Regions from separate parts of the Sphaerochaeta sp. PS genome, predicted to be linked through region 1. Evidence: riboswitches for the same ligand, from Rfam matches in the RefSeq annotation. Region 1 holds a riboswitch; each other region holds the start of a gene.
What was found. A riboswitch is a leader RNA that binds a small molecule or an ion and turns the genes downstream of it on or off. The one in region 1 is predicted to bind cobalamin.
Positions count from the first base shown of each region.

Region 2: it holds a riboswitch for cobalamin, as region 1 does, so the genes downstream of both, ROJ03_RS08015 (ribonucleoside triphosphate reductase) here and ROJ03_RS03535 (ABC transporter substrate-binding protein) in region 1, are expected to answer to the same signal.
Region 3: it holds a riboswitch for cobalamin, as region 1 does, so the genes downstream of both, ROJ03_RS08650 (TonB-dependent receptor plug domain-containing protein) here and ROJ03_RS03535 (ABC transporter substrate-binding protein) in region 1, are expected to answer to the same signal.

Region 1 is NZ_JAVSNJ010000002.1:215,967-219,185, reverse strand. It holds gene ROJ03_RS03540 (iron ABC transporter permease) at 1-454, opposite strand, end outside; gene ROJ03_RS03535 (ABC transporter substrate-binding protein) at 451-1,332, opposite strand; cobalamin riboswitch at 1,395-1,581, opposite strand; gene rnhA (ribonuclease HI) at 1,624-2,079, shown strand; gene ROJ03_RS03525 (chromate transporter) at 2,083-2,637, shown strand; gene ROJ03_RS03520 (chromate transporter) at 2,637-3,182, shown strand; gene ROJ03_RS03515 (hypothetical protein) at 3,127-3,219, opposite strand, start outside.
Region 2 is NZ_JAVSNJ010000007.1:51,549-54,767, forward strand. It holds gene yidC (membrane protein insertase YidC) at 1-198, shown strand, start outside; gene jag (RNA-binding cell elongation regulator Jag/EloR) at 255-965, shown strand; cobalamin riboswitch at 1,139-1,285, shown strand; gene ROJ03_RS08015 (ribonucleoside triphosphate reductase) at 1,361-3,219, shown strand, end outside.
Region 3 is NZ_JAVSNJ010000008.1:91,311-94,529, forward strand. It holds gene ROJ03_RS08640 (hypothetical protein) at 1-222, shown strand, start outside; gene ROJ03_RS08645 (hypothetical protein) at 723-1,247, shown strand; cobalamin riboswitch at 1,343-1,514, shown strand; gene ROJ03_RS08650 (TonB-dependent receptor plug domain-containing protein) at 1,601-3,219, shown strand, end outside.

The DNA.
Region 1 (3,219 bases):
TATAGTTGGCAGCAACGCCGGTAAGCAACAGGGTCGTCTGGCTGACCTTATGTCTGGAGCCTACCAGGAAGATCAGCAAGGTGGTCAGCAGGGCTCCCAAGAGGGCGGAGAAGGGGAGCCCCAGCAGGGTTGCATACCCCAGGGTAATGGAAAGGGCTACCCCAAAGGAGGCTCCAGAGGAGACTCCAAGTACAAAAGGGTCGGCCATGGGATTGCGAAGGACGGCCTGGAAGACTGCTCCGGCAGAACCAAGGATGGCCCCACAAAAGATGGCTGTGAGAACACGGGGAAGCCGTAGCTGGAAGATGATGTAGGTCTGCGATGCATGGCGTGCCCGCCCAGTTAGGGTAAGGAATGTATCAGTAAGTGATATGCCGGCAGGGCCGAGGGTAAGGGCGATCATCCCAAGGAGGATAATCGACAAGGACAGGGCTAATGCCAGTCGCTGCCTCATAGCCAATCTTTCCCATGGACAGCCTTGGCCAACAACTCCAGGGCTTCTGCACTTCTCGGTCCCTGGCGGCTGATGGTATCGGAATCAACAAAGACAAGATTGCCTTCCTTGGTGGCCCGTAGGTCGCTGTAGGGCTTTGTGGTTGAGAATTCAGCCCTGGTCTCCTCTTCGCTCTCTCCCCAACGTGCAGTCATGACAATAAGGTCAGGATCGTTGGTAACAAGCAACTCCTTGCTGTAGGTCCAGCGGGTAGCATCCTGGGCAATATTGATGGCACCCACCATGTGCAGCATCTCGCTGATGTAGGTATCGCCAGTCGCCGTGGAATCGAAGGATCCGAAATCAACCATGAAGTAGACCCGCTTCTTTTCCAGAAGCCTGGCTTTTTCTACTGTTTCCTTGACCTGGTTCTGCATTTCCAGGATAAGCAGTTCGCCCTCCTTGACCTTGTTCACACGTTGGGCAATCTTCCTGATGAGCGAATAGGTCCCGGCAAAGGTTTCCTGTTCGTTCAGGGCAAGGACCTCGATGCCAGCCTTCTCTAGTGATTGCAGCATCTCATCACTGACAAAAGCCGAGGAAATTGCCAGATCAGGTTGCAGGGATATGAGCTTTTCCAAGGATGGGTTGTAGAGGGTCCCAATGCTTGGGAGTTTCTCCGCTTCCTGGGGATAGTTGCAATAGTCAGTGCGTCCTGCCAAAAGGTCTCCTGCACCAAGTGCAAAGAGTGTTTCTGTTACGTTTGGTGAGAGGCTTACTATCCTCAGGGTATCTGGCCCCTGATTTTTTTTCTCCATAAGTGGCTGTGCTGTAAGGATAGTGGACAAGCCGACTATGACGAGCAGGACCAAAAGGAGAGATCTTCTATGTTTCAACATGTGCAAAGTGCCCCTTTGGAATAATGGGCATGAACCATACCCAAGCCTATACTCCGTAGGCTTTACGTAACTGTTGCTGAGTCAGGTCTCCTGGCTAAGGCTTACCCGGAACCTGTGACTTCCCGCTTTTGGCAGTGTCATGATACAGATTCCCAGCCATTACAGTGGCGGGACCGCAGGGGAGTGTACCCCTTTCCCTTGGCATCAGCAAATCTTATCGTACGGTTGTACTCAAAAGCTGTCAAGTGATTCTGGTTGACCTAGTTTTTGCTCTGCTATACTATCGCTCCTATGAAGTACAACCATATTGAGATCTATTCAGATGGAGGTTGCAGCGGCAACCCTGGTCCCGGCGGCTGGGCCTTTACCCTCAAGGCTGATGAGGTGTTTGAAAAAGAGTGTAGTGGGGGATCCCCTGCTACCACCAACAACAGGATGGAGCTGACAGCTGTTATAGAGGCCCTGAAAACCTGTATTCCCTATCAACCTGAGAAGGTGGTGATCCACACCGACAGCCAGTATGTCAAGAACGGGATTACCCTTTGGGTCAAGAACTGGAAACGCAATGGTTGGCGAACAGCTTCCAAAGACCCAGTCAAGAACCAGGAGTACTGGATCGCCCTGGATGAACTGAACAACAAGCTCCCCGTCGAATGGAAATGGGTAAAAGGTCATGCTGGGATAGAGGGCAATGAGCGTTGTGATGCCCTGGTACGCCTGGAGATGGACAAGTTCCTGAAGGGCTGATCGATGGAAACTGAAAAAACAACGCTCTGGCAGCTCTATGTCTCTTTCCTGAAGGTCGGAGGCCTCACCTTTGGAGGTGGGCTGGCTATGCTGCCCATGCTGCAGAGGGAGGTCATCGAAAAACGCAAGTGGGTGACGGAAGAGGACCTTTTGGACATCTATGCCATTGGGCAGTGTACCCCCGGCATCATAGCCATCAACACAGCCTCCATGATCGGATACAGGCAGCGTGGGGTAATGGGCAGTATCGTCGCTACCCTTGGGGAGGTGACACCCTCGTTGGTGCTCATTACCCTGCTAGCCTCGATCCTTACCCAATTTGAGGGAAATGTTTGGGTGCAGAGGGCCTTTGGGGGTATTCGTGTTGCAGTCTGTGCTCTCATAGCGCAATCGGTCGTAACCCTCTACAAGAAAAGCATTGTCGACATCCCTACGTTGGTCCTCTGTGGCGTAACAGTGGTCGGGACCATCTTTTTGCACATCACCCCCATCTTGTTTGTGGTTGTGGGCATCCTCTTTGGCCTTGGGATGAAGAAATTCAAGAGGAGGAACGGGTGATGGTACTCTTCCAACTATTCTTTGAGTTCTTCAAGATCGGGCTGTTCTCCATTGGAGGTGGGCTTGCGACCCTACCGTTCATCTACTCGTTGGCTGAGGCGCAACCCACCTGGTTTTCTGCCAAGAATATCGTGGACATGATAGCCATCAGTGAATCGACCCCAGGACCCATCGGCATCAATATGGCAACCTATGCCGGCTACCTCACAGCTGGTCCATTGGGCGGCCTCATAGCCACTATCGGGGAAGTTACCCCCAGTGTCATCATCATCTGCATCATTGCACGGTTTTTGAGCCAGTTTGATAAGAACCCGTTTGTTCGTGATGCCTTCTACGGCCTGAGGGCTGCCGTAATTGGCCTGATCATCTTTGCAGGCTCCAAGGTGTTTGCGGTAACCCTACTCAACCATACCGATATACGGTATGTGGAGGCAGCACTCTTTGTAGGCCTGTTCTTGCTGGCGATGAAATTCAAGAAGGTCCATCCGCTTATCTGGATTGTGTCGGGCGCTGTTCTTGGCCTTGTGTTGAAGCTTCCTTCATGAGGTCCCTTGCCAGGGCATACCAGCTCTCTTCACCTTC
Region 2 (3,219 bases), on a different contig from region 1:
ATGACCTACGGAATGCCGCTGATGTTCTTCTTCGTCCTGTATAGCGCTCCCTCTGGCCTGATACTTTACTGGTCGGTCATGAACGCAATCTCCATCTTCCAGCAGATGTATACAAACCGCAAGAAGAAGGCGGAAAAGGCAGAAGAGGTGGCAAGCAACGTAAGGACCTTCCCCGGCCCTAAAGGAAAGCGAAAATAGCCCTACCAAGAAATTTTAACTTCGGGAGGGTATGCCCTCCCGGAACGGAGTAACATATGATGAAAGAATTCGAAGGAAGAACTGAGCAGGAGGCAATTGCAAAGGCAATTGAAGAGCTGCATATTGAACGTGAAGACTTTGATGTGGAAATTGTCGAACCGGTACGCAAGGGACTTTTCAAGAAAAGCAATGTAAAGATCAGGATTCATTTTGACGAAGACAACAATGGCATGGATAGCGATATCTATGAATCAAGGCCCGGCGATGGCGAAGACATTGCCTTCCCTGTAAACAGTGTCCTGGAACATGACGTTTTGGTCTTCGTGGCAACCATGCTGCAGAAGATGGGATATGAGGGTAAGGTTACCATCAGTTTTCGCAAGGAACGCAAGCTGGGACTCAATATCGAAAGCGAAAACTCCAGCATCATCATTGGCAGGAAGGGCAAGAACCTCGATGCAATCCAGTTGCTTGCGAACGTGTTTGTAGGGAAGACCGAACCAGACCTGAAGATTGTCGTGGATAGTGAAAATTATCGCATGAGGCACGAAGAGCAGCTTATCCGCATGGCGTTCAAGAGTGCCGAACAGGTACGCAAGAGTGGCCGTAGCCGCTTGCTTGAACCTATGAACCCGTACGAGAGAAGACTCGTCCATACTGCCTTGACCGACTTCGGTGGGGTAGAGACGAAGAGTGAGGGTGAAGGGCTGTACAAGCAGATCCGCATCACCAGCCAGCGTGATGGCAATGCCCCGGCGATGCAGTAAGCGGGACAGGATCCAGAACGGATACCGTTTAGCGATAGAATACAATAAGATCTGTAAGGATGAGGGCGATGCTGATAGCATCGCCTTCATTGATGCACCGTGAGGATTGAAAGAATTTTCCCTATTTCGATTGACAAGCAAATGAAACGCGTCTACTGTCAGTAGTGTACAGATAGTACACAAACACTATATGTTGTGTGTATAGAGCAAGGGAAGTTGGGTGTAAAGCCCACGCGGTCCCGCCACTGTGATGGCTTTTGCCTGGAATACCCCAAGCGATCGCCTAAGCCAGGATACTTGCCTATACAGACACGCCGTCACGGAGCATGACAGAGGCGTGGAACAAGAGCAAACTCTTCTTCCCTCTTCTTGCCATGCCTCCCCAGGAGGATCAGATGCTTACACAGGTTGTAAAGCGAGATGGGCAGGTAGTATTCTGCGATGGACAGAAGATTACCATTGCAATCGAAAAGGCAGCAAAGGCTGCAAACGTCCAGGTAGATGCACAAAACCTTGCAAACAAGGTATTGCAGAACCTTGGATCCCTTCAGCAGGAACAGGTCGATGTGGAGACAATCCAGGACCAGGTTGAAGAGGTCCTTATGGCCAATGGATCGGCTTCCGTCGCCAAGGCCTACATCCTCTATAGAGAGCAGAGAAGGAAGATCCGGGAAGGGAGGGTGCTTGTCGATGCGACCACCAAGCTTTTCAAGTCCTACCTCGATGACAAGGATTGGCTCATCCAGGAAAATGCAAACACCAGGAAAAGCGTAAACGGCATGAACAACTATATCCGTGAGAGCTTTACAAAGCAGTACTGGCTCCATGAGATCTATCCGCAGCAGATCCGCGATGCCCATCTCAGTGGGGCCCTGCACATCCATGACCTGGGGTTCTTCGGACCCTACTGCTGTGGATGGGACCTACGGCAGCTCCTGACCATGGGCTTCGGTGGGGTTGAGGGAAAGGTGTCCTCAAAGCCTGCCAAGCACCTGCGATCCTTTCTTGGCCAGATAGTCAACGCAACCTTCACGACCCAGGGTGAGAGTGCGGGTGCCCAGGCATGGTCATCCATCGATACCTACTGTGCTCCCTTCATACGCTATGACAAGCTTACCTTCAAGGAGGTGAAGCAGGCTATCCAGGAGTTTGTCTTCAACCTCAATGTTCCAACCCGTGTAGGGTTCCAGTGCCCGTTCTCCAACCTTACCTTTGACCTGAAGGTGCCCAAGACGCTTGCGGAGCAGAGCGTCCTTATCGGTGGTGAGTGCAAGGACGAGACCTACTCTGAATTTCAGGCTGAGATGGACATCTTCAACCTTGCATTCTGCCAGGTGATGTGTGAAGGTGATGCCTCGGGCCGTGTCTTTACCTTCCCCATCCCCACCATCAACATCACCAAGGAGTTTGACTGGGAGAGCGAGGTATCCGACGCCATCATGGAGATGACATGCAAGTATGGCATCCCCTACTTCTCCAACTACATCAACAGTGACCTCTCCCCTGAGGATGCCCTATCCATGTGCTGTCGTCTCCGTCTCGACACCTCGGAGCTCCGTAAGCGTGGTGGAGGACTGTTTGGTTCCAACCCCCTTACCGGATCGGTAGGTGTGGTGACCATCAACCTGCCCCGGCTTGCCTATGAGAGTGCGAATGAGGAGGTCTTCCGGACCAATCTGGTTGAGTTTGCCAACCTTGCAAAGGAGAGCCTGGAAACCAAACGAAAGGTCATCGAGCATGAGACTGCCAGGGGGATGTACCCGTTCAGCCGGCGCAATCTTGAGGCGGTGTATGAACGCGAGGGAGCCTGGTGGGCAAACCACTTCAGCACCATCGGCATCGTTGGGATGGAAGAGGCAGCACTCAACCTTCTGGGAGAAGAGGGCAGCCTTGTCACCGACGAAGGGCAGGCCTTCGCCCTAAGGACCCTCACCCTTCTCCGATCCACCATACAGTCGTTCCAGGAGGAGACCAAGCACTACTACAATCTGGAGGCTACCCCGGCAGAGGGGACAAGCTATCGTCTGGCCAAGCTCGATAGGGAGCACTACCCTGCCATCATCACAGCTGGTGTCGATGTTCCCTACTACACAAACTCCTCCCAGCTGCCGGTTGGCTATACCGATGACATGTTCGAGACCTTGGACAAGCAGGATGAGCTGCAGTGCCAGTATACCGGGGGAACGGTCCTCCACCTCTATGTGGGGGAGAGGATTGTCGATACAGAGGTAGCAAAAAGGCTTATCAGGACCAT
Region 3 (3,219 bases), on a different contig from region 1:
CCCATCACCTATATCAAATACACAGTCAACTGCAATGGTGTGCAACTGGTACCTTCTGGAGCAACCGCCCTTGGCCCGGTGGATGTCCTCACAGTGACAACACTCTCCTCGCTCACAGCAAGCTCGAAAGCCATTACCCTCACCATCGACCCAACAACCTACGATGCAGCAGCATCGGGGTCCTATACAGGGACCGTGACCTTTACCTTCACCGCCACGTAACACAAGCAATACCCATGCACTCTTTTCTGTAGAGAGAGGCCTCCCAGGAGGCCTCTTGCTTGTTTTTTCCCACGAGAACTATCCCACATTTTACTAAACCAACAGCGGAATTTTCTGCAGAGTTGCTACACTCCGCCCCGGAGTCCCTCCTTTTTCAGGAACCTCTACAACAATGACAACAAACACTCTTTTTCGGGATGTGTCAGAACTACCATCTCCATATGCCAAAATACAGTAATGATAGAGCAAAGGATTTCTCTACTACCTGTATCATCTTTTGCAGGATATCGTGTCTTGTCACAGGTAAGCTATAAAAAATATTTTATATATATTTCTATTATATACAATTAATATTTTCTTCTCTAATGTAGTTACCAAATTATAAAACATTTACACAAGTATTGACATAAGTTGAATTACCCCCTATCATACAGGCGTACACAGGAAAAGTGAACAGAAATCAAACTCTTGCACCAGAGTGGACATCGTAAGGAATACATATGAGAAGGACTCTACTAGCAACACTTCTACTCTTACTTATAGCATCAACATCCCTCTTTGCCGTGGAGGACTCCTTTACTGTAACCACCGGCATCACCCTCATCGGATATATGAAAGTTTCTTCAGCTGCCATTGCTGCAAACACAGTCACGGCCTATACCAATTCAGGGTCATTTGACACCCTTGGCATATCAACCAGTGGAAACCAGATCTTCAACGCATACATGACCACCCTCTGCAATAACCGAACAGGCTATGAAGTAACCATGACCGCTACTGCCATGAGCAGTACCCAAGGCAGTTCCACCACCTATATTGACTATACCGTTGGCTGTGGAACCGGCAGCATAACAACCAATGGTGCTGCTGTGATCGAGCCGGTAACCATCGTCGACATAGGGACTCTCGATGTCCTCACAGGCAATTCCGAGGCCATCACCCTCAGTGTCGATGCCGATACCTTCAATGCAGCTGTAGCAGGAGATTATGCAGGCACTGTAACCTTTTCCTTCAATGCTACCTAATATTTATTGAATCCGCGTGCAAGCGATTACCTTTTCTCAGGAGCCTCCAACCGGAGGCTCCTGCTTTGTCCATTGACCAACCTCACGCTCTTACACTAGCATGAGAGTTGCTGGATCTGGAAAAACGGAACGGGGTGTGATTCCCCGACGGTCCCGCCACTGTAATCGATGATGAACACAGATAACGCCATTGTCCTCCAGGATGAGAAGGCCTGTCAGTAAGAAGAATCGTAAGCCAGGAGACGTTTCCAGATTGAAATTCTTCGTGGTACGAGAGACAGCCCCATACTATAGGTCTAGGCATATCCTACCTCCACGAAGAAAAAGCACATCCTTTCTTTTGGAGGCCCTTCATGAAGAAGCGCGGAATCTTCTCCCTGGTCGTATTGCTTGCCCTCTCTACCCTCCTTGCAGCAACACAAACAACCACCGACATCGGAACAGCCTATGAACTCGTCATATCAGACGTAGCACTATCACAGGCTGAAACAAACAACTCCTCTTCTGTCTCTACCATCACCAGAGCCCAGATCGAGGCATACAATGTACAAACGACTGCAGAGCTCGTAAACAAGGCGATAGGGACAAACTTCAACTCCTATGGTGCATTGGGTGCTGCACAGACAGTCGTCATTCGTGGGGCAAGTTCCTCCAAGAGCCTCATCTTCCTCGATGGCGTCCTACTCACCTCAGCCCATGAAGGGACCGTAGACCTTTCCATTATACCCGTCAGCACCATTGAACGCATAGAAGTCATCAAGAGCGGCACAGGCAACCTAGGAAGGACCAATGCCATCGGGGGCATGATAAACATCATCACCAAGAGAGGCGAAGCAACAACCAAGCCCTTCTCTGTCACCGTTGAGAACGGCTCCTTCCTTCCTGAAGCCTATGGTTCTTCCGATGACAGAAACTGGCTCTCCTTCGTCGATAGCCAGAAGATCGATGTAACATATGCAAATACCCTTAAGGGAACAAACCTTGCCGCCAATGTAGGGGGTCTTGTAGCCCAGAATGCCTATACCTATGACAATGGAACCTCTGTAAAGGCCCTTAGGGAGAATGCCCAGGTCTACTCAGTAAATGGGGGCATCAACGCAAGCAGGGCCATTGGAGAGAATATTGAGGTCTCTTCCAATACCCTTGCCAACTATCAACACCTCGGGACTCCTGGTATGTATCCAACCTACTTGTCTCCTGATGATTATATGAACAACATACTCATCAGCACGAATAACACAGTCTCCTTTTCCCATATTGGTGAAACTCTGACAGATGTGAAAACTGAATTCAATTATAGGTACGGACAAACCTTCTTTCATGATGATGACGCAACTGACAGCACCCATAACAAGAACAAAGGGAATGTCATGGTTGAAGGAACCTGGAAGCTTGGGGATGCCTATAACATTGTCACAGGAACTGACTTTGCCTTCGATTATGTAGACAGCACCAATGTCGGAAAGGAGTTCCGATTCAACCCTGCCATCTACGCCCATGCAAACCTCTACCTGCTTGAAGGGGTCCTCTCTCTCCATCCAAGTGCAAACCTAGCCTACCTCAGTGACAGGGAAGCACTTTCTCCCAATGCATCCCTTGGAGCTATCTACAATCTTGGCCAGGATACTGTTTTGAAGGCAAACATCAGCTATGCCGAGAATCCACCAAATTTTAGCGACCTATATTGGCAACTGGACTCATATGGGTATAGTGGTAATAGCAATTTAAAAACTGAAAAGGGTGTGCAGGGCGAGTTTGGCTTCAGCACGAAACTTAGCCCTCTTTCCTACGAAGGCACGGTTTTTGGGAGAAATATTTATAATGCAATTATTTATGATTATACTGCAAATACCCCGAACAACATAGCACACAGTGTCTACCTGGGAACCGAGCAGGCAGTTACCCTCGAGCTGAATGAGATGGTTGCCCTCTCAGCCAGCTACCTCTACAACAAGAGCTATGATCTTTCAGG